4 regions of the Clostridium algidicarnis genome follow, and region 3 is predicted to be linked to each of the others. Evidence: riboswitches for the same ligand, from Rfam matches in the RefSeq annotation. Region 3 holds a riboswitch; each other region holds the start of a gene.

Region 1 (5,784 bases), 1.2 Mb from region 3:
TGGTGATTTTATAGATTGTGATTATGAAAAGAGTCTTCTTTATGATGAGAGTTTTTCTCATATGTATAGAAAGGGAAAATAATGAAACTTGCTATAATAACTTTTACATCTAAGGGAAAAGCTATTGTAAATAAGTTGAAAGATCATATATCATTAGATCATTATTATAAAAAGGGTGAAGAAGATTTTGATGTTTATAAATTAACTAAAACATTGATGCAAGATTATGAAGGTATAGTATTTATAGGTGCTATAGGTATTGCAGTAAGGGCAATAGCACCTAATATTACAACTAAGGATAAGGATCCAGCGGTGGTAGTAGTAGATAATGCAGGTAAATATGTAATAAGTATTTTAAGTGGACACTTAGGTGGAGCTAATGATCTTTGTATAACACTTGCAGAAATATTAAAAGCAGAACCTATAATAACTACAGCAACTGATAACTTAGGAAAAGTAGCTCCTGACACCATTGCTAAAAATAACAACTTAGTTATTGAAGATTTAGACAAAGCTAAGGTTATATCCTCCTTACTAGTAGAGGATAAGAAGGTATACTTTAAAGATGAAAGATCTTTTATAGATATGCCTAAAGGATACACAAAAGATTTATTACAAAGCCTAGGGTCTGTTATTATAACTAATAAAAATAAAGTGGAATCATATAATAAGCCTTGTTTAAAGCTTATAAGACGGGATATAGTTTTAGGAATTGGCTGTAAAAAGGATTATGATCCTAAAGAGATGATAGATAAAGTTTTAGAAAAATTAGAGCATTATAATATTGATAAAAGAGCAGTAAGATATATATCTACAGTGGAAGTGAAAAAGAATGAACTTGCAATAAATCATTTAGGTAAAGAGCTCAAATGTGATATTAAAATATTTACCTTAGAGGAAATAAAAAAGGTTCATCGTAAATATCCTGGTAGTGATTTTGTAGAAAAAACAATTGGAGTTAGATCTGTAGCGGAACCTGTGGTAGAGCTTACAGGAGCTACAGCCTTTACAAAAAGATTATCCTTAGAGGGTATGACCTTATGCATAGGAGAATTGGAGGGATAGTGTAATGATAGGATTAATTTTAGGCACTTCTGAAGGAAAGAAATTATTATCTTTAATAAATAAGTATACGGAAGATATATTTGTGTCTACGGCTACTGAATATGGTGGCGAATTATTAAAGGAATATAAGTATAAACATATAAACACTAAACCTTTAGATAAAGATAAGCTTGAAGCTATGATGATAAAATATAATATAAAAATATTAATAGATGCTTCACATCCTTATGCTGAGGTAGTTACGAAAAATGCTATGGAAGTTTGTGAAAAGCAAAATATAACTTATATAAGGTATGAGAGAAAATCTACAATAGATAAATATAAAGATTATCATAAGCTTATATTAGTAGAGGACTATCAAATATTAGAAGAAGAACTAAAGTATTTAAAGGGAAACATATTAAATACAACGGGAAGTAGAAATGTAAATAAGTTTACCTCAATGAATATAGAAAATAGGATAATTCATAGAGTGTTACCTACTATAGAATCTATAGATATTTGTTTAAAGTCAGGAGCTACTGTAGAGAATATAATCGCTATAAAAGGACCCTTAGATAAAGCTTTAAATAAAGCTTTTATAGAGGCCTTTGACGCTAAAATTATAGTTATGAAGGATAGTGGAGTTCAAGGTGGAACTATAGAAAAGATAGAAGCTGCAATAGAACTAGATTTATGGGTTGTTGTTATAGGGCGTAAAGACAAACCCACTGGTATTTGTTTTAATGATGAGACTAAGCTTTCAGAGTACCTAAGCTCTATTCTATAGGAGTATTTATGAATTATGTAAGCAAATATCCTGGTAGCCTTGGGGAAATATTCCAAGGAAAGATGAAAGATAGAGATTTGCTCTTATCCTTTCCTTGTGATATTTATACTGAGGTTACCTTAAAAGAAGAAAAAAGAAAAGATTTAGATAATAATAATAATAAATGCTATGAATTTTTAAAAGCTGCCCTTAAAATTTGGGGATATGAAAGGTTTTATGAAGACTTTATAATAGACATTAAATCAGATATACCAAGAGGAAAAGGATTTGCTAGTAGCACTGCAGATATATGTGCCTTATATAATTCTTTATTAAAGTGTTTTAACAAAAGCTTTTCGGAGGAAGAACTTATAAAGTTAGCTGTATCTATAGAGCCTACAGATAGTATAATATTTGAAAAGGCTACATTATTTCAATATAAAGATGGCAAATTTTCTTTAGAACTTGGGAATTATATGGAGTTTTATGTTATGGTATATGAAGGGAAAAGATTAATAAATACCATAGATTTTAATAAAACATCAATAGGTGATTTAGCTAAATTAGATTATTTAGAAAAAGACCTAATGGAAGCCTTTAATAAGAAAAGTATTAGAAAGTTAGCAAAAGTAAGTACAGATAGTATTGTTTTAAATGAAGGAAGACTTCATTACTCCATTTTAAATGATGTTATTAAAATATGTGAAGACACTAAAGGACTTGGGATAATAGGGGGTCATAGTGGAGATATTTTAGGCATAATATATGAAGATGAAGAAGGTCTTAAAAAAGGTTTAGACTTAAATATAAAGATTAAAGATTATAGATGTTATGGAATAAAGACGTTAGATTCTATTGATAGATATAGAAAGAAGGGATAAGTATGAAAAAGTTATATGTAATTGGAATGGGCCCAGGGGGAATTGAACATATGTCAATAAAGGCACGAAAATCCTTAGAGGAAAGTGAAGTTATTGTAGGTTATGTAAAATACATAGATATGATTAAGTCCTTAATTGAAGGTAAAGAAGTTTATGCAACAGGAATGAAGGGCGAAGAGGAAAGATGTAAGCAAGCTTTAAGTATGGCAGAAAGTAAGACTGTGTCTATAGTTAGTACTGGAGATGCCGGAATATATGGTATGGCTGGACTTATACTAGAGTTATGTAAAGAAGAAGATATGGATAGTGTAGAGGTTGTACCAGGTATAACAGCGGCTTCAGCTGCTGCATCTATGGTAGGCGCACCTTTAATGCATGATAATTGCAATATTAGTTTAAGTGATCTTATGACACCATATTCACTAATTAAAAAAAGAGTAGAACTTGCTGCAAATGCAGACTTTGTAATTTCATTATATAATCCTAAAAGTAAGGGGAGACCAAATTATCTAAGAGAATGTATAGATATAATAAAGACTTTTAGAAAAGGAAGTACACCTGTAGCTATTGTGAAAAATGCTCTTAGAGATGGTGAAGAAAAGGAGATATTTACCTTAGATACTTTCGAAGATACTAATGTAGATATGTTTACTATTGTAATTATAGGAAATAGTGAAAGTTATATAAAGGGAGATAAGTTTCTTACACCTAGAGGATATCTGAGTAGATAGGTAGAATAGTTTATAGGATATAATTAAAAATTTAATAAAAGTTTAGGTGCCTTTTTTAGTAAAGGTGAAAAGGGAATGTGGTAAAAGCCACAGCAGCCCCCGCTACTGTATTTGAGTACAAACCTTACATGCCACTTCTTTAAATGAGGGAAGGGTAAGGGGAGGATGATTCATAAGCCAGGAGACCTGCCTAAACAAATAAACAAACTTTCGGAGGGAAGGTATTAGAAAAATCAAAGTAATTAATGATTTTGTATACTAATGACGCCCTTAGGGCGTCATTTTTTGTATAAATATAAATTTAATAGGAGGAAAAGAAATGAAGAAAAAGAGTGTTTTTATCTTATCGTTACTAATGTTTTTGGGAGGTACCTATATGGCAAATGCAATGCATATTGTAGAAGGATTTTTAAGTCCTTTATGGTGTGTGGTTTACTTTGCATTAAGTGCACCATTTTTCATACTAGGGCTCAGGGATATAAAAAGTAAAACAAAAGATAACAAAGATTTAAAGATGTTATTAGCCTTAGTTGCAGCCTATGCATTTGTACTGTCAGCAATGAAGCTACCGTCAGTTAGTGGTAGTAGTTCTCATCCTACAGGTACAGGACTTGGAGCTATCTTATTTGGACCTTATGTTATGAGTGTTGTTGGAAGTATAGTATTACTGTTCCAAGCAATATTTTTAGCACATGGTGGTATTACAACTTTAGGTGCTAACGTATTTTCTATGGGTATTGTAGGACCTATAATATCTTATGTTATTTATAGAGCACTAAAAAATAAGAATAAAAGATTAGCTGTGTTTTTAGCAGCAGCCTTAGGAGATTTAGTCACATATATAGTTACCTCATTACAACTAGGACTAGCATTCCCAGCCACAGATGGCGGAGTTTTAGCCTCTTTTATAAAGTTTATAGGAATATTTGCTATAACACAAATTCCACTTGCTGTAATAGAAGGAATTTTAACTGTTGGTATATTTGAATTCATTGAAAAGCATTCTAAAGAAGAATTAATATCATTAGGCGGGGTGAAATAATATGAAAAAGAAAATGATAACTATGATAGTTTTATGCTTCATCATAATAGTAGGAGCACTTGTAATTGGAAGAAATGGTGAATTTGAAGGGGCTGATTCTATGGCTGAAGAGGCTATAATGGAAATAGATGCTTCTTATGAACCATGGTTTAGCCATATATGGGAGCCACCATCAGGGGAAATAGAAAGCTTCTTATTTGCATTACAAGCAGCTGCAGGTGCTGGATTCATAGGTTACTATATTGGTAGAAAAACTGTATGCTCAAAGAAGTAATACTTCTTTCTAAAGTCAATGATAAATCAATAGTAAATCCTTTAGAAAAGATATTTATATCATTAGGTGCTATTATAATTTTAGGATTTAGCAAAAGCTATTTACCAATAATAATAAACATAATATTTTTTGGATTTATGCATTTTAAAAATAAGCATTATTTTAATATAGTAATGAAATTTTCATTAGGTACAGCAGCATTTGCTTTAATTTCGTCCATAACCTTTTTCTTTGATTATGGGGCTAAAGCTACCTTTTTAATAATAGCTAAGTCTTTTTCTGGTGGGCTTTGTGTAGGTTATTTATCACTTACCACCCCTATGGATGATATTTTGAATCTGCTTCATAAATCTAAATACTTACAGGACTTTTGTGATATAGCAAAAAGTATGGAAAGATTTATATTACTTTTAGAAGAGGAACTTATTATAATGACTAGTTCAGTTAAAAGTAGAAATGGATTTGATACCTTTAATCTTAAAATTAAAAATAGCGCTAAAATAGCTGGATTACTTTTTGTAAACACACTTAGAAGGTGGAATAATATAAAGGATGCTATAAATAGCAGATGTTATAATGGAACTTTAAATTATACCGCAAATTACAATAAGATTAATGTTAAGCATATGTTATTTATAGGTATGTATTTACTTTTTGTAAGTGTAATTATGATTATTTAATATTAAAAGGCTTAAAAGATATAATATATTTTTTAAGCCTTTTAGTTTTTAAAAAAGGGTTTTGTATAATTATAACTATGTAAAAATATTTTTTTCTGCTATACTAAACAGAATATAGTGTAAATGTATTAAATATAATGAAGACTTTTAGTATTAATCTTAAATTAAGATTGATATTAAAAGTTATTATTCTGAGAGAAAAGGTGAATTAATGAATATACTTAAGGGCAAAATAGCAGTAGTAACAGGATCTTCAAAAGGTATAGGAAGAGCTATAGCTAAAAAACTTGCTACAGAAGGGGCCTTAGTTGTAGTGAATTATAAGAGTGATGATGCTTCAGCTATGAATGTGGTAGATGAAAT
Region 2 (5,784 bases), 1.2 Mb from region 3:
AGACCATAGAAGAGCTATTAAAATTTGCCAAAGAAAATGAAATTTATATTACCATAGTTGGTCCAGAAGAGCTATTAATAAAGGGAATTGTAGATGAGTTTAATAAAGAAGGACTTAAAATATTTGGACCTTCAAAAAAAGCAGCTTGCTTAGAAGGAAGTAAAGATTTTTCAAAAAGATTTATGAAAAAACATGGAATACTTACAGCTGAATATGAAAGTTTTACCCTTGCACCAAAGGCATTAGAGTATTTAAAAGATTGTAGGTATCCTTGCGTTATAAAGGCAGATGGCATGGCAGCTGGTAAAGGTGTAGTTATATGTAATTCTTTTAAAGAGGCAGAAAAAGTAATTTATGATTTTATGATTGATGATATATTTAATGGCTCTGGTAAAAAGGTTGTAATTGAAGAGTTCTTAGAAGGTGTGGAAGCCTCTATACTTTCAATTACCGATGGAGATACATTAATTCCTTTTATATCTGCAAAGGATCATAAACAAATATTTGATAACAACGAAGGTCCTAATACAGGTGGGATGGGTGTTATAGCTCCAAATCCATTTGTTACAAACAATGTTATGAAAGAATTTAATGAAGGTATTTTAAAACCTACACTTAAGGGATTAAAGGAAGAAGGAATAGAATTTAAAGGATTCTTATTTTTTGGATTGATGATTACTAAAAAAGGTGTATATTTATTAGAATACAATGTGAGACTTGGAGATCCAGAATCACAGGCAGTCCTTCCTTTAATGAAGAGTGATTTTTATGATGTTATTTGTAGTGCATACAGTGGCAAACTTAAAAGTTTTGAAATTAAGTGGGAAGATAAAAATAGTTGCGCATTGGTCATTGCATCTTTAGGATATCCAGGTAAATATAATACTGGGTTTAATATAACTTTAGATGAAAATATAGATGGAAATATATTCATATCAGGTGGGAGGTTAGAAGGAAAAGATTTAAAGACTTCAGGCGGAAGGGTTATTTCGTTAGTTACACTTGGAAATGATTTAGAAGATAGTATAAAACGTTGTTATAAGGAAGTAAACAAAATAAATTTTAAAGATATGTATTATAGAAAAGATATAGGATTAATATAAATAATTAATAAAAACCTATAGTATAGACTTTTAGGCCTATATTTATAGGTTTTTTAAATTTAATTTTATAAATTATTATTATAAAATTTCTTTAGTTGCATCTTTGCTTAAAAGATCTCTGATTTGTGTAAGTAAAACCTCTTCAGTTGTTGGAAGTTCTTCTTTGATTTCTTCTTGAACCTCTTCTTTTCGCTTGAATTTATTAACTAATCTAATTACTAAGAAAATAGAAAAAGCTATAATAAGGAAGTCGAAAATATTTTGAATAAATTGACCGTAATTAAGGGTTAGTATTTTCTCGGGATCAGCAGATTGGCGTAAAACAACTTTTAGGTCTGTAAAGTTAACACCACCTATAATAAGTCCTAGTAAAGGCATTATTATATCAGCTACTAATGAATTAACTATTTTACCAAAGGCAGCACCTATAATTACACCGATAGCAAGGTCAGTTACATTGCCTTTCATAGCAAATTCTTTGAACTCTTTTAACATGAAATCACCTCTTATTAAATTTTTGTTAATAGAATTATAACATTTAAACACATTCCTATCAATAATTATTATTTGTAAGTTAAATTAGTACCTTTATAAAAGGTCTTAGATTTAAATAATTATAAAAATTGTAAGCGTGTTAAATTTCGAAGACAAATATCTTCTTGAAAGTTTAGTTAAATAACTATATAATGATAGATGTAAAATTTAATAATAAGATTAGGGTACTTTTAATAAGTTTAATAGGGAAAGTGTAAAACACTACAGCCCCCGCTACTGTATACGAAGACGAATCCAAGCCACTGGCAATGAAGCTGGGAAGGTTGGAAGAGAATGAAACGTAAGTCAGGAGACCTGCCTTAATCTTTAGCTAGTCCTTCGGAGGGAAGGAGGTGGCGTTTGTAATTTATTGATTTTCATATAAAAGTTATAAACTCACAGTTCCTGTGGGTTTTTTTATGTTGATTTTTTTATAAAATTATATATTTTCAAATAGACATTCGGAGATGATTTTAATGATTCAAATGGTAGGCATAAAAAGCTGTTGCCCCATTGAAATAAGGGAAAAGCTTTCTATAATGGTATACAAGGAAAAAGATGCTTTAGAAAATATGATGAAAGTATCAAAAGAGGCTGTAATAATAAACACCTGTAACAGGACAGAAATATATTTAGATTCAAACAATGAAGATGATATTGAAATAGAAAGTATTTTTAATTTATTAGAGTTGGATGAAAAATATATAGAACATGTTTTTAAGATTACTGGATACAATGCTGTTAAGCATTTAATGGAGGTCTGTAGTGGCTTTCATTCTAAAATCCTTGGAGAAGATCAAATATTAGGTCAAGTAAAAAGGTCTTACAGGGTATCTCTAGAATGTAATACTATTAGGAGCTCTCTTCAAAGGTTATTTCAAATGGCTATAGCCTGTGGTAAAAAGTTTAGAAGTGAAGCTAAGTTATATAAAATACCGGTATCATCAGCATCTATAGTAGCAAAAGAAATAATCAAAGAAAATAAAAAGCATATAATGTTAATAGGATTTGGTGAAGTTGGAAAGCGTATTTATAAATACATAAATAACTTTGAGTTTTCTAAGTTATTTATTGTGGTAAGAGAACCAAATAAAATATCCTTAAATGATCCTAGAGTTAAGGTTATATCCTATAGCGAGAAAAATGAATTCATAAAAGATATAGATATAATAGTAAGTTGTACTTCAGCACCTCATATAGTTATATATAAGGATGAAGTTAAAGATAAACCAATTACTATATTTGATTTATCCATACCAAGAGATGTAGATCCAAAAATAGAAGGATTAGATTATATTAAACTTTATAACATTGATGATATAAGTAAAATGGATAAGTCTAATAAGGATAAAAGAAAAATCCAAATGGAAAAGTGCAGATATATAATAGAAGATCACATTAAAGAATTCATGAACTGGGAAAAGTTAAGAGAGTTAGCTCCACTTTTTAAAGAAATATCTAAGTCAAGTAACAATGTATATAAAGAAAGACTTAAAAGCTATAATAGAAAAAAATATACAAAAAATAATGAGGAATTAGTAGAGGTACTACTAAAAAGCACTTCAGAGTATTACGTGCATAGAGCTATGGAAATATTGAAAGAAGAAAAATTAAAGGGAAGTGATAGTCAGTGTCAGGAGATAATAGAAAAGATTTTTCTTCTAAAGAATTAAGTTCTAATTTAATTAACTCAAAAGATGAGTTAAAGTCTTCCCTTGAAACGTTAGATTTTTCTTTTATATCATTAATTTCAAATAAGATCCGTGTACTTATAGTTGGTGGAGGAGAAGCTGGATACATTAAAACTAAATCGTTTATAGCTAAAGGTTGTAATGTATGGGTATTAGCTACAAGTTTTGATGAAAGATTTGATGAATTCCATGGAAATGGCATAAATATTATAAAAGATACATATAAAGAAAGCTATATTTTAGATAAACATTTAATTGTTATAGCTATTGAGGAATGTGATATTACAAAAATAATACAAAAGCAATGTGAAAATTTAAGTAAGCTATATGTTACTTGTCATAATTTTAGAGATGGAAACTTTGTTGTGCCTATGCAACTAAGTTCAAAGGAAGTTACCTTTGCATTGAATGTAAAAAAAGGAAACCCTAGTATATCTAGATACATGGCAGGCTCAATAGTAAAATCTTTAAATGATCTTGATGGGTTTGTAGATTTTGCAAATTATATAAGGGAAATAGTTAAGGGAGAAACCTTTAAAAAAGAAATCTTAAAATTTATTTCAAATGAAGATTTCGAATTTTATTTTGATAAAGGTTATTCAAGGGAAGTATTGGTAATGTTTTATCCTAGGTTAATTAATTTATTAGGAGTGGAATTGATTGAATATGAAAATTGCTACAAGGAAAAGTAACTTAGCTCAAGTTCAAACAGAAATAATAATGGAACTTATTTATAAAAGGTCTAATATAAAAAGCGAAAAATTATTAATAGAAACTAAAGGAGATAAAAACCTTGATGTTAGTTTAGATAAAATAGGTGGTAAGGGTGTATTTGTAAAAGATATAGAAATTGCTTTACTAGAAGGACGGGCAGATGCCGCTGTTCACAGTATGAAAGATGTGCCCTTTGCTTTAGAACCTTGTTTTGAAATAGCTGCAATACCAGAGAGAGAAGACGTAAGGGATGCTTATATATCTTGCAATGGAGAAAGCTTTTTTTCGGGAAATAAGACTTTGAAAATAGGTACTAGCAGCATAAGAAGAGCTGCTCAACTTAGAATATTAAATCCTAATTTAGATATAGTACCAATAAGAGGGAATGTACAGACAAGACTTAAAAAGATGGAAGATGAAAAGTTAGATGGAATAATATTAGCAGCAGCGGGACTTAAAAGATTAGATATGGAAAACATAATAACTGATTATTTCGATCCCTTTGAATTTGTACCAGCTATAGGTCAGGGTGCCTTAGGCATTGAAATTTTAAAGGAATCACAAAGCGCTAATATATTTAGAAATCTTAACTTCGATGATGATAAAATTTGTGTGGATGCTGAAAGAGAATTCATGAAAACTCTTAATGGAAACTGCCATAGTTGTATAGGGGCCTATGCACATCTAGAAGGACAGATAATGTATATTGTAGGACTTTATGATGTAGGGGGAAGGATAGTAAAAAAAGATATTGTAGGAAATAAAGAAGACTATTTAAAACTTGGAAGATACTTAGGAGAAAAAATTATTAAAGCATAGAAAAGAGGGAATATGATGGAATACGGAAAAGTTTTTCTTATTGGAACAGGACCTGGAGACGAAGATTTACTTACTATAAAGGCTGTTAATGCTTTGAAAAGTTGTACGGCAGTATTATATGATAGACTTATTGGAGGTAATATTTTAAAGTATCTAAATGAAGATTGTAAAATATATTATTGTGGAAAAGAGCCTGGAAGCCACTATAAAACCCAAGAAGAAATAAATGAGATGCTTATAAAGCTTTCTAAAAAGGGGCATATTGTAGGTAGGGTTAAAGGTGGAGATCCCTATGTTTTTGGTAGAGGCGGTGAAGAAGCTTTAGCTTTAATAGAAGAAGATATAAGTTTTGAAGTAGTGCCTGGAATAACCTCTGCTATTGCAGTGCCTAGCTATGCTGGTATACCAGTAACTCATAGAGGTATAAGTCAAAGCTTTCATGTATTTACAGCTATGGCTAAAGATAAGTTAAATATAGATTGGAATACAGTGTCTAAGCTTAAAGGAACAATAATATTTTTAATGGGACTTAATAAACTTGAGATAATAATCGAAAACTTACAAAAAGAAGGTATGAATGAAGCTACCCCTTGCGCAGTTATTATGAGAGGTACAACTTCAAAGCAAAGGTCTGTTATAGGTGATTTTAGTAACATTTTAGAAAGAGTAACAGAAGCTAAATTGGTATCACCTTGCATTATAATGGTAGGTTCTGTAGTGGAACTTAGTAGTAAATTGAACTGGAAGGAAAAAAAACCTCTTTTCGGTAAGAATATATGTATTACTAGAACAAAACAGCAGTCTAAGTCTATAGGGGAAAGATTAAAAGCTTTAGGAGCTGATATAACTGAAATAAATTCTATAAAGATCGAAGAAGATATATCCAGGTTAGATAAGTATAAAGAGAAATTATCAGAGTATAA
Region 3 (5,784 bases):
CATCATAGAAAGCACATCATAAGTATCAATTCTTGAATCTCCAGTAACATTCATAGAAAGTATGGAATTATTATCTGGAGTTCCAGTTTTACGTAGCCACCCTGATAAAGTATTTAAAGCATCCTGTGCATTTACGGTGTTATCACCATTTGAATCTCCAAACTTAAGGGTATCTGCCTTCTTTTTACTGCTTATATCATACCTATTTATATCCTTTAATCCATCTAAAGCTACAGTAGTATCAACTAAAGCAACATAAGTCGTAATCCCTGTCTTATCTGATATCTCCTTTGAATGAAGCATTGTAATATTATCATTTAACATAATATGAGGAGTATCTATTAAGTTAGTAAACTCTACTGCTATAGCTGATTTGCTTCCTGGAATAAGATCTACCCCATCCCCTTTATAAAGCTGTCTTGCATTTGCTGTTAATTGTTCTCCAATTATTATATTTGCTTCTGACTTACTTACATCAAATTTGTTTGTTTTAGAAGAGTCTGAACCAGCCTTTAATGTAAGGTCCTCAATATTAATTGATAACTTTGTATCCTTTTGAAGATCTTCAGTTAACTTTGCTGTAATTGTCATTACTTCTGAAGGGAATTCCGTAGGCTTAAATGATATATCTTTAAGCCCTGTATTAGTATATACAGTACGTAGTTTGCCATCTTCTACTCCGAAATCTGGAAGTCCTCCGCTCATACTGTCACTCATTGATACTTCGGTAATTTCAATGCTATCTGGAATATTTATTATACTTTCTAATAATTTAAAGTTTCCTTCTGGCCAGCTTCCAAGTTTAACTTGCATCTTAAACTCTGTTCCCTTATTACCATTAATTCTCTCCGGCGCTGATATTACTGCCTTATCTTCAAGACTCTTAACCTCTTTCGCATCTGTCATATCATAAAGAGAATTCTTTCCATTTACAAATCTATCATAGGCAACTATGGCATACATACCTTGATCCGTTGCCATGCCATTTATCTCTTGATCTAACACATGCTTAAATCCTCCACCACTAACGTAAAAGTCCATAATAGCAGAAATAACCCAACTTCCTTCACCTTTAACAAATCTTGTATCCTTGCTTGGATCTATACCAAGTGCAGTTAAAGCTACTATAACCTGTGCTATACTCTCACTATTTACTGATCCCCAACTTGAGTAGCCACCCTTGTCATTTTGAAGATTAGCTAAAACCTTAACTGCCCTATCAATATAAGGTTTAACTTTTTCATCATTTTTATATTTAGCTAAAGATTGTAGCGCCATTCCAGTTATGTCTGGATCTGGAGTCTTACCTGTTAGTGCCCAACCACCAACTACACCATTTTTATCTGTTATTTCCAAATCTAATATATAATCTATAAGGATATCTCTTGTAGTTTGAACCTTTACATCTTTCATTATAGGTATTTCATAATTATTAGTATCAAGTGCAATTAATGCAAATATAGGTCCATTTATTCCTTGTTTCTTTACAGAATTAAAATCCGCTAATTTTTCAAGTAAGTTATATCCTGCAACATTTGTTACATCTTTCCCTATGGCTGTAAGTCCTAATATAACTCTTGAGTATTCAGTATACTTAACTTTATGAAGAACTCCTCCCTTTTCCTTTAATTCATTTGCAACATTAATATAATATTTTTCATAATATTCTTCTGGAACAGTGTATCCTGCCCTTGCTAATGAAAGCATTGTCCACTCTCCACCAAGGGTTCCAAGAACAGGATTTGGTGTGTTTTTATACATTAAAGCTGCTGTTTCATCTATAGCTGTTTCTATGCTCGGATTTGACTTAATTAAATCTATTGATTTAGCTGGTTCTTCCGGTTTACTTGGTTCTTCTGGATTAGTTGATTTTTCTGGATCCTCTGGATTACCAGGTTTAGTTCCATTAACTGCATTGTCAAGAGTAGTAAATGCCTGATCTACGCTCTCTTGTGATGAATCCACCACCTGAGCTACCCTGTAAGCTTTGTCATAGGCTGCTTGTACACCTGCTTTTGAAAGAATAGCAGCTTTCTCTTTTGAGCTATTGATTTCTGCTAATTTTGCAGTAAGCTCACCTTTATTAGCAATAGGTTTATATGATCCTTCAAAGGAACCAGAAGTTGCGTCCCCTTCAAATCCACCACCAATATCTGACCCATAACCATAAACAGTAAACTGCCATCTAATAACGTCTCCGTCTTTTGGATAATATTCAGCAGCCCCAAAGTTAGGGAACTTATTATTTACAGAATACATCCACCCAGACATACTAGTATAATCAAACTCACCTAGCCAGTCATCTTCCGTTCTATCCTCATCAACATCTCCACATTCATCTAATATATATTGAGGGATATTTACCTTTCTTTTGTCCTTGTCCTTTACAGAGGCTAGATAGAACCCTTTATCTATCTCTCCCGTAATACGATAATTCCCTTCACCTAATAAATTAGTGATTACCTCAGATACCCTAGTATTTTCATATATAGGTACCTTTACCGGTTCTACTATATAACCAAGACCCAATGTGAATTTTTCCATAGATACTGTTACATAACCCTTTGGCTTTGAATCACTAGCCTTCTTAAATGTGTTAGAAATTGCACTAGCTGAAATCCCAAAAAACATAAATGCAACTAGTAGTACACTAAGCATTTTCTTCAGCGTTAAATTTTTCTTTTTCACAATTATACCCCCTTACTTTCTGTTGGTTTAATTTGATTAATAGTTACTTTTAACTATTAATTTACCCCTGGCACCTCCAGTTTTCTGGTCAGTACAATATTTTCGTTTATAACTTAATTGACTTTTTTAGTTCTTCAACTCTAATAGGTAATCCATCTTGAACAATAACCTTCATCTCACCAAATTCTACTTCTTTGATTATTTTTAATAATTTTTCCTCCTTTTCATTTAATTTGTAATGCTTTTCATCCATTGTTCTTATCCCCCCTATATACTACTTTGTGAAGCTTGTCTTTTCATGTAAACTTTATTCTATCCTAATACCTTTCCAAAAGGAACTCATATTCATAACCTAAAAATCACTTTATAGTTATCTAAAATTACAAATAAAAAAAGCCCCATTTCTAGGGCTTTAAGCACTTAATAACACATGGCATACTCAACATATACAGAGTAGTCGCTGCATAGTTATGGCATTAATTTCCCGCCGAAATCTTACACTTTCATTTTATGGCAGGTCTCCTGACTTATAGCTTCCATCCTAATCCTCTTTGTCTTCTCAAGAATTAATCTTAATGACTTTAGTAGAGTTTCGTAGCTATTACAGTAGCGGGGGCTGCTAAGGATTCTAACCTTATTCCCTATTATTGCATATGCAACCATAAAACATAATATTCATTATATATCTTCCTTCATTTTGTCAATTGATTTATTATATTATACTAAGATATAAATTCATCAATTCCTTCATTATTTGCATCATTAGATTTAATTAGTTTCCCATCACTTATGGTGATTACCCTTTTGCAATAAGATTCTAATATCATACAAACTTACTGTTCAAATCTTTCCATAGTTTATTTAAACACAATATCATTGAGCTTTGTAATGCCAAACACTAAATTTTACAAACACCTTTAAAATACTCTGAATTAAATGGGGGAAAATTTATCTAATTATCATTTAAAGTTTAATATTTTTATAAGTTTTATTTGCGAATTTTCTGTAAATTGTCGGTGTATTTGATATAATGGTATAGGAAGCAATAAACTATTACTTTCTATTTAATTTAAATAGTTGTATATTTGTAATAAAATAATATTCTTCTAGACAACCTATTTAAAATATTATATAACCAGTGAATAGATCTTATTCACCTAAGCCTTTTAAGAAAATATGAAAGCTTAAATTAAAATAAATAAAAAGGAGTACGCTACTAGACAAAATATATTTAACTAAGTCTACAAGGTACAAAATTTAATAATAAAACCAATGTTATGTGTACCGATGGCTAGTCGGGAGTTTATGACTTTTAAGATGCAAATGTAATCTTAAAAGTAAAAACCTTGATATGGATATATTTGTCCATATTTTAAGTAGCAGTGATTAAAATGGCAAAAATGACTACATCAAAAAAAATTGTTACTATGGCATTATTTATTGCAATAACCTTTATACTATCTAGATTCTTATCTATACAACTTTTACCTACAATAAAGATAAGTTTTGCGTTTTTACCCATAGCTTTAAGTGCTATGCTCTTTGGTCCCGTATATGGGGGAGTTATGGCAGGAGTAGAGGATCTTATTGGTGCCATCTTAGTTCCTAAAGGACCCTTCTTTCCAGGATTTACTTTAAGTGCATTTATAGTAGGACTAATTTATGGGTTAGTGCTTTATAAAAAGCCTAAAACTATAACAAGATTTATAGTTTCATCTGTACTTATAACGTTAATTGTGCATATATTCTTAAATACCCTTTGGCTTGCTATATTATTTGATAAAGCATTTATATTAATAACTCAAACTAGAATACTTAAAGCATTAATTATGCTTCCTATAGAGGTTATAACTTTATCTCTTACATGGAAGTACTTAGGAACAAAAATAGAAAAAGAGATATAATATCTCTTATAATAAAAAAATACTCAAAGGAGCACCAAGTATTTCTTGGTGCTCCTTGGTTTTTATTATAGTATTTGTGTATCTCTAAAGCAATTAGTTATATGATCATTAATAACACCTATAGCCTGAAGATATGCATAGATTATCGTTGACCCTAAAAATTTAAATCCTCTAGATTTTAAGTCCTTACATATCCTATCAGAAAGTTCTGATGTAGCAGGAACCTTAGATATATCTTCCCACTTATTAATTAAGGGTGATCCGTCTACAAAGTTCCATATATAATTATCAAAACTTCCAAACTCCTTTTGTATATTTATAAACTTATTAGCATTGTTTATGGATGCTTCTATTTTCTTTTTATTTCTTATTATCCCTGGATTTTGCACTAATTCATTTACCTTTTTTTCATCATATTGTGATACTTTTATAGGTTCAAAATCATCATAAACTCGCCTATATTCTTCTCTCTTTTTAAGCACAGTTATCCAGCTTAAACCTGCCTGGGCTGATTCTAATACTAAGAATTCAAAGTGTTTTATATCATCATGTACAGGTACACCCCACTCTTCATCGTGATATTTAATATAAATCTCATTATCTTTACACCATGGACATCTATTCATTTTAGCCTCTCCTTATACATTTTATTTATTATATTCTTCTAACATTTTAAAATATCTGCTTTCTAATCCTTTTATAGTGCTCTCTCTAGATAATAGTTTGTTTTCTAATCTACTTATCATATTATAAATTCTCACTAACCCTCATCATGGACTTTACCTTTTTTTCAACCTGCTTTGGTAGTTCTTGAAGAAGTGCCCTTTTTAATAAATTCGGGTTTTTTATTCCTTCCTTAGTTAAATACCCCTCTATTAATTTAACCTTTTGCTCTCTACTTGGCATTAATTGATATGCAACATACCAATCTTCTAATGATGAAATAGGAACCTTAACCCCATTTATATCTTTAAAGTCCCCTATAGACTCCTGATCAAAAGGATATTTATACATACCACTGCTGTGATTTATAATAAACCCTGACATTACATCAATATCCACATCACATATATTATATTCATAAAAATATTCGGTAGAATAAACCTTAGTTTCATCTCTTCCCTTTTTATCTCCTAAAGACTTTAATATGTTATCTAAGGTTTCTACATCCTTTTTATGGACAATTATATCT
Region 4 (5,784 bases), 700 kb from region 3:
TGAAGCTACTGAAGTAAAGAGCCTGTCTATTGGCGCTTTGCAGAGGGAATTTTAAATAATAGACTGCACTCGGAGATGCTAAAGCCTATCTACTTTCGGACAGGGGTTCGATTCATAAATAGGGTCGCCTTTTAGAGTGATCTAGAAGTGAAAACTTGGCTTTATCGGTGAACCCGTAACACTTTAAGGTGACGGCAATGCCGAGAGGTATGTGAAGAAATTCAACAGCCTCGTATCGACTTATAGGCTTCTAAACTAATTCTTAAGAGTTAGCATGAGGTACTAGGATGGAAGCTTAGCATAACTAAATTATGGCTTTCATAATACGCCAGGAGACTTAATAGTATTAAGTTTAACACATAGTCAGTGCCAGTTCAGAAATGCTGGAAGAGCATGTCCCCTCGCCTCCACCAATAAATCCACGATAGAAATATCGTGGATTTTTACTTATTCCAATTTTAGACCCATGAATTCCTTGTAAAAGTTTTCTTTTTACTTTTAATAACTAAATATGGTTCAATCTCAACTAGAAGATTGATAGCATCATTATACTTTATTGTATAGGTGAATGAATCTGCATGCTTTTCTATATTATAATTTTTCTTTGCCTTTATTGTTCCAATCTTAGTTACGTCTTTTATCCATTGTAATAATTCTATAGTAGTTGAACTTATGCTTATGCATGGAGAGGGGAATTGATTATGATGAAACTTTAAAAGCATAATACTACCTTCACCATCTATAATTCCAGCTATATAAGCTTTTTCTTCAGAAGTCATATTATCACCTCTATTAGTTTGATTTTAGTATTTGTAAAGGTATATAAACTTATACATAAGAGGAAAACAGTGTGGAAAAAAATAATTAAATTTTTAGTAAATCTAATTTCTAATTTATTGGATAATGCATTTAAATATTGCCACCGAGGTGTTAGAGGGGCAGGTGGTGAGCCCCTTGCTAATCACTAAATTTGAAGTAACTTAATCAGACCTTCTAACTCTTCAGACAATTCTTTTGCAAGGATAAAATCATTATATTTTAAAGCTAATTGTATTTTTGTTTCAACTATTTTTTTGTTTTGTTCAATTTCTAAATAGTCCCTGCCAAAATGATTAGCATAAATCATCCTTTTAAATTTTTTCATCTTTACTTTTCTAATTGTCTTATCTTCAATGATTAAAACATAATCCATACAGTTTACTATAGTATAGAAATCATGTGAAATCATTATAATAGCACCTTTATAATTTTGTATAGCTTTTTCAAGTGCTATTTGTGAATATGTATCTAAATGGCATGTTGGTTCATCAAGAAGCAACATGTTTGATTTACTTTCAGAAATTTTAGCTAATTGAAGTAGATTTTTTTCTCCACCAGATAATGTGCCTATTTTTTGATTAATTCTTTTTTCTTCAAAACCATAGTATGAAATATGCGATAAAATATCTTCACGAGTTTCGAAACCAACATCGAAAAACTCTTCAAGTATGGTATTAGAATTATTTAGCGTTTTGCTTTGTAGTTGAGATAAATATGCTATTTCAACATTTCCATTTAGCTCAATAGAATCATTATTGTTTTTTAAGATTTCTCCTAGTAAAGTAGTTTTCCCTGTACCATTTAATCCTACAATGGCTACTTTATCAGTAGATTTAATCTCAAAGTTAACATTTTCTAGAAGCATGTCATCAAAGGCAACACTGTAATCAGTAACTTTTAAAACCGTGGCTTCATCCATTACATTATAGGCAGCTAAACTTATATAAGGTTCTTTAATTTCTACAAAGGGGGCTTTTATTCTACGTTTTTCTAATCTTTCTTGAACTTTAACTCTAGCATTTAGAGCTCTTCCTTTTGCAGGTTCAGCATGATCAGTTGCGAGAAATCTTAGTTTATCTATTAGTTTTTCGTTTCTATCAATTTCTTCATTATCAACAGCGGCTAGTTCTTGTAACTCAATTTTAGTTTGAAGTAATGAGAAGTTATAATCAATATAGCTTCCATCAAACTCTTGTATTTCCATGTTTTCAAGGTGGATAATTTTGTTGAAACAATGATTAAGTAGATATCTGTTGTGAGTAATAATTAACATTGTTCCTTTATGTGAATTAATTAGATTTTTAAGAGAATTAAGGTTTTCAAAGTCTAAAAACACATCTGGTTCATCCATAATCATTAAGTCAGGACTATTTAGCATTGCCTTAATTACTTGAATAAGCTTAATTTCACCACCACTAAGGGAAGATATCATTATATCTTTATACTTCATTAAGTTTGTAAGATTTAGTTTCTTATTAATAACTTTTTCAAAATCATCACCATTAATTGCGTCAAATGCGTCTAAAGTTTGTTGATACTTTTCTAGTAAAGTATCAACATTGGTGGATGTTTCCATCTCACTGCAAATAGATGTCATTTCATTTTGTAGTTTAATAAATTCTTCTCCGATATATTCGAAAACTGTAATTTCTTTTGTTTCGCCCTGTTCTGAGAATTGACTTACATACCCAATTCTACAATTAGGGGATTTCTCTAAGGAACCATCAAACATATATTTTTCTGGATCAATAAGGATATCTATTAGTGTACTTTTTCCACTGCCATTTGTTCCTATGAAAGCACAATGCTGTCCATCTTCTAATGTAAATGAAATATTATTATATAGATCCTTTTTCGGAAATGAGTAGGATAAGTTATCAACTTTTATCATATTAGTACCTCTCTTTATCATTAAAAAAGAGCCTACAAAAATAAGCTCTTTAATATATTATTATATCAATTGAAATTTCATACTTTATTTTTATATAGTAAAGACATTTTACTAAGTTTAACATTGATAGCATAACACTTTTTGCTACTGAGTTCAATCACTTCATATAAGCAACAAAAACTGTCGCGGTTAACAAGTGAGTTCATCAAAGCATGTCCCCACAAGGAATCCAGGGTAGAATAAAATGGAAAACTGCGCTTAAGCAGAAATATTAGCAATCCCAAATAGCAAGAGGGTAACTTCGTCCCAATCTAACACCTCGAGGTCCAGAAAATTACCAGGTAAAAGCATTTCATTAAAATAAAGTTTAATGGAGTGCTTTTTTAGTTGATTTCCATAATAAAACCACAAAAAATATATTAATCGCACTTAAATAACAAATGAAATTAGTAAGATCGCTAGGTGCACAATTTAGCAATATTCAAACCTTTTAGCGTTAATCAAGCATTGATAAATTGTATTAAAATTAGAGTTTTAGACAACAAATCCACGATAGAAATATCGTGGATTTTTGTTATTCCAATTTTAGAGTAAGAATACAAATGAAATAAAAAGTGCTTGTATTAGAATATTATACATGATATAGTTAATTTGTAAAAATAAAATATTATGGAATAGGTTCAATAAATATAAGTATTTATTGATTAAAAGGGAAGAAGGGTTAAATCCTTCGCGGTCCCGCCACTGTGAATAGAGGAGTTTTGCAAGAATAAATTATGATTTTATACTTTGCATATACGATGATACTTAAGCCAGAAAATCTGCCTATTTTTATACACCGATAAGCTCTACGAATGATAGATGGTGTTTGAAAACGTATTCATTGCGTGGTTTAAACGATAAAATCCTTCTGGCTTAATGCAGAAGGATTTTTGTTTTGGAAAAGTTCAAAGATAAAGGAATTTATGTATATGTTTTAAGATTTCAGTCATAGTAGGTTTGGTGTGAAATTTTTATTTTTTAAAATAAAAATAGATTGGGGAGTATATTATGAAAACACATTCAAAAAGATTAGCATTAAGTATTTTAACATCCATTATGACTCTTATGTTGGTTACAGGGGTAAAAGCTTTTGCGGCAGAGACTCTTAGTGATGGGGAGTATACAATTAATGTACAAGCTTTAAATTCTAGCACAGGAGAATTATCTTCACAGGCTAGTAATGCAATAATAAATCCTGTCAAATTAGAGGTTAATAATAGTAAAATGTATGTGATTTTAGAGATGAAAGATACGATGAGCGACTTAACTGTTAAAAATTCAGCAGGAACATTTGATAGTGCTAGTAAAATCTCACAAAACGGTGATACCAAGACTGTAACTTACAAATTTCTTGTTGATAGTATAGATGAGCCAGTACAAGTAGAAAGTAATGTTGCAGCAATGGGAAGAAAAACTAATTTTAAAATAAGCTTTGATAAAAACACTATAAAAGCTATTACAACTCAAGCAAAGTCCAGTGAAGCAAAAGGAGCAAATGTAAATGGAAGTAATAATAAAAATGATACTATAACAACAAAAAACAATGGCAATGTTTCAAATCCTAAAACTGGAGATAATAGTTTTTTAAATTTATCAATAGTTATATTTATAGCTTCAATTATGTCAATATCTATGTATGGATCATGCAAAATTAAAAATAGAAAAGTTATGGGTAAATAATAAGTTGAAAAAAGGGAGGTTTTAATAGCCTCTCTTTTATAAAAATACAAAGTAAAAATGTAATGTACCTAATTGGTGAGGAAGAATGAGTATGAAAAAAAGGCTGGTTATAATTTGGACTATAGTTTTTATATATGCCACATATATATTAATTAATTGTAAGTTAGAGAGTAATAAAAACACTATAAAATTTGATAAAGTAAAGGTCATAGGTACAGAAAATCTAAATAATAAAGATGCAGTTGTATGTGAAAGAACATTAAATGATTTACAAACCAAAGAGGAAGATGTCATTTCTGAAAAATATAGCCCTCTTTTAGAATTGAATGAAGAAACTATAGGATGGATTAAAATACATAATACAACAATAGATTATCCTGTATTTAAAGGGAAAGACAATGAATTTTATTTAGATCATGATCCATACCAGGAAAAAAGTAAATATGGAAGTATATTTATGGATTTTAGGAATAAAGGTGCAAGTGATGATATTAATATAATACTTTATGGGCACAACATGAATGATGGTTCAATGTTTGCAGATCTTGTAAAATATAAAGATAGTAAGTTCTTGTATGATAATGAAATTATTGAATTTAATAATCTTTATAAAGATATAAAGTGGCAAATTTTTTCAGTATATATTACGGATACGAATTTTAATTATATTAGAACCCATTTTAATAGCGAAGAAGACTATGAGGAGTTTTTAAATAGTATTAATGATAAATCTATGTTTAAGATGGGTGTTACCGTGTCTTCAAAGGATAATATTTTAACTCTTTCTACCTGTACCTATGAAGTTAGCGATGGTAGGCTAGTAATTCATGCTAAAAGGATTTAGGTTATAGCTATAATGATAACACTATATTATATGATTAATTATAAATATAGTGTTATTCATAACGGTTTAAGAAAGGATGAATTATATGAAAAAAATATCAAAAATGATAATAGTATCACTAATGGTTTTAAGCCTTACGGCTTGTAATAAAGATTCAGAATTAACTACAACGAATACATTAAATAACTTAAAGACTGATGATACTATACAAAAATCATTTTCAATAGAAGTTATAGGTAATGAGTATCCTTTAACCATAAAGGATTATTTGAAAAATGAAACTATACTAAATGAAAAACCAAAGAAAGTAGCAGTACTTTCTGGGACACCTCTTAATATTTGGTATGACTTAGGGGGAAAGTCCATATGCACTTCAGATATTTCTGAAAATCTTAAGATTATACCTGAATATAAAAATGAAATATTAGATCTTCCGAAGATAGGTGCGGTATATTCCATAAATATGGAGTCGGTTGTATCATTGAAACCAGACCTGATTATAGCGCAA

What was found. Region 3 has a riboswitch for cobalamin ahead of BV55_RS0106245 (DUF2292 domain-containing protein). Riboswitches for the same ligand answer to the same signal wherever they lie in the genome.
Region 1: linked by a shared signal. The riboswitch ahead of BV55_RS0111590 (energy-coupling factor ABC transporter permease) and the one ahead of BV55_RS0106245 (DUF2292 domain-containing protein) in region 3 are both predicted to bind cobalamin.
Region 2: linked by a shared signal. The riboswitch ahead of hemA (glutamyl-tRNA reductase) and the one ahead of BV55_RS0106245 (DUF2292 domain-containing protein) in region 3 are both predicted to bind cobalamin.
Region 4: linked by a shared signal. The riboswitch ahead of BV55_RS0109260 (NEAT domain-containing protein) and the one ahead of BV55_RS0106245 (DUF2292 domain-containing protein) in region 3 are both predicted to bind cobalamin.

What each region holds. Positions count from the first base shown of each region.
Region 1 is NZ_JNLN01000001.1:2,432,711-2,438,494, forward strand. Features, by position in the region: gene cobM (precorrin-4 C(11)-methyltransferase) at 1-82, shown strand, start outside; gene cbiG (cobalt-precorrin 5A hydrolase) at 82-1,065, shown strand; gene BV55_RS0111575 (cobalt-precorrin-6A reductase) at 1,070-1,834, shown strand; gene BV55_RS0111580 (GHMP family kinase ATP-binding protein) at 1,843-2,694, shown strand; gene cobJ (precorrin-3B C(17)-methyltransferase) at 2,697-3,425, shown strand; cobalamin riboswitch at 3,453-3,633, shown strand; gene BV55_RS0111590 (energy-coupling factor ABC transporter permease) at 3,745-4,467, shown strand; gene BV55_RS0111595 (energy-coupling factor ABC transporter substrate-binding protein) at 4,469-4,741, shown strand; gene BV55_RS0111600 (CbiQ family ECF transporter T component) at 4,726-5,421, shown strand; gene ymfI (elongation factor P 5-aminopentanone reductase) at 5,633-5,784, shown strand, end outside.
Region 2 is NZ_JNLN01000001.1:2,413,728-2,419,511, forward strand. Features, by position in the region: gene purD (phosphoribosylamine--glycine ligase) at 1-1,103, shown strand, start outside; gene mscL (large-conductance mechanosensitive channel protein MscL) at 1,182-1,598, opposite strand; cobalamin riboswitch at 1,804-1,974, shown strand; gene hemA (glutamyl-tRNA reductase) at 2,114-3,310, shown strand; gene BV55_RS0111490 (NAD(P)-dependent oxidoreductase) at 3,268-4,020, shown strand; gene hemC (hydroxymethylbilane synthase) at 3,989-4,861, shown strand; gene cobA (uroporphyrinogen-III C-methyltransferase) at 4,877-5,784, shown strand, end outside.
Region 3 is NZ_JNLN01000001.1:1,247,268-1,253,051, reverse strand. Features, by position in the region: gene BV55_RS14860 (DUF4430 domain-containing protein) at 1-2,688, opposite strand, end outside; gene BV55_RS0106245 (DUF2292 domain-containing protein) at 2,795-2,941, opposite strand; cobalamin riboswitch at 3,184-3,367, opposite strand; gene BV55_RS0106240 (folate family ECF transporter S component) at 4,080-4,592, shown strand; gene BV55_RS0106235 (DNA-3-methyladenine glycosylase I) at 4,658-5,218, opposite strand; gene BV55_RS15300 (nucleotidyltransferase domain-containing protein) at 5,340-5,784, opposite strand, start outside.
Region 4 is NZ_JNLN01000001.1:1,944,380-1,950,163, forward strand. Features, by position in the region: RNA gene ssrA (transfer-messenger RNA) at 1-115, shown strand, start outside; gene BV55_RS0109245 (LAGLIDADG family homing endonuclease) at 459-779, opposite strand; gene BV55_RS0109255 (ABC-F family ATP-binding cassette domain-containing protein) at 965-2,710, opposite strand; cobalamin riboswitch at 3,370-3,553, shown strand; gene BV55_RS0109260 (NEAT domain-containing protein) at 3,761-4,432, shown strand; gene srtB (class B sortase) at 4,518-5,276, shown strand; gene BV55_RS0109270 (ABC transporter substrate-binding protein) at 5,362-5,784, shown strand, end outside.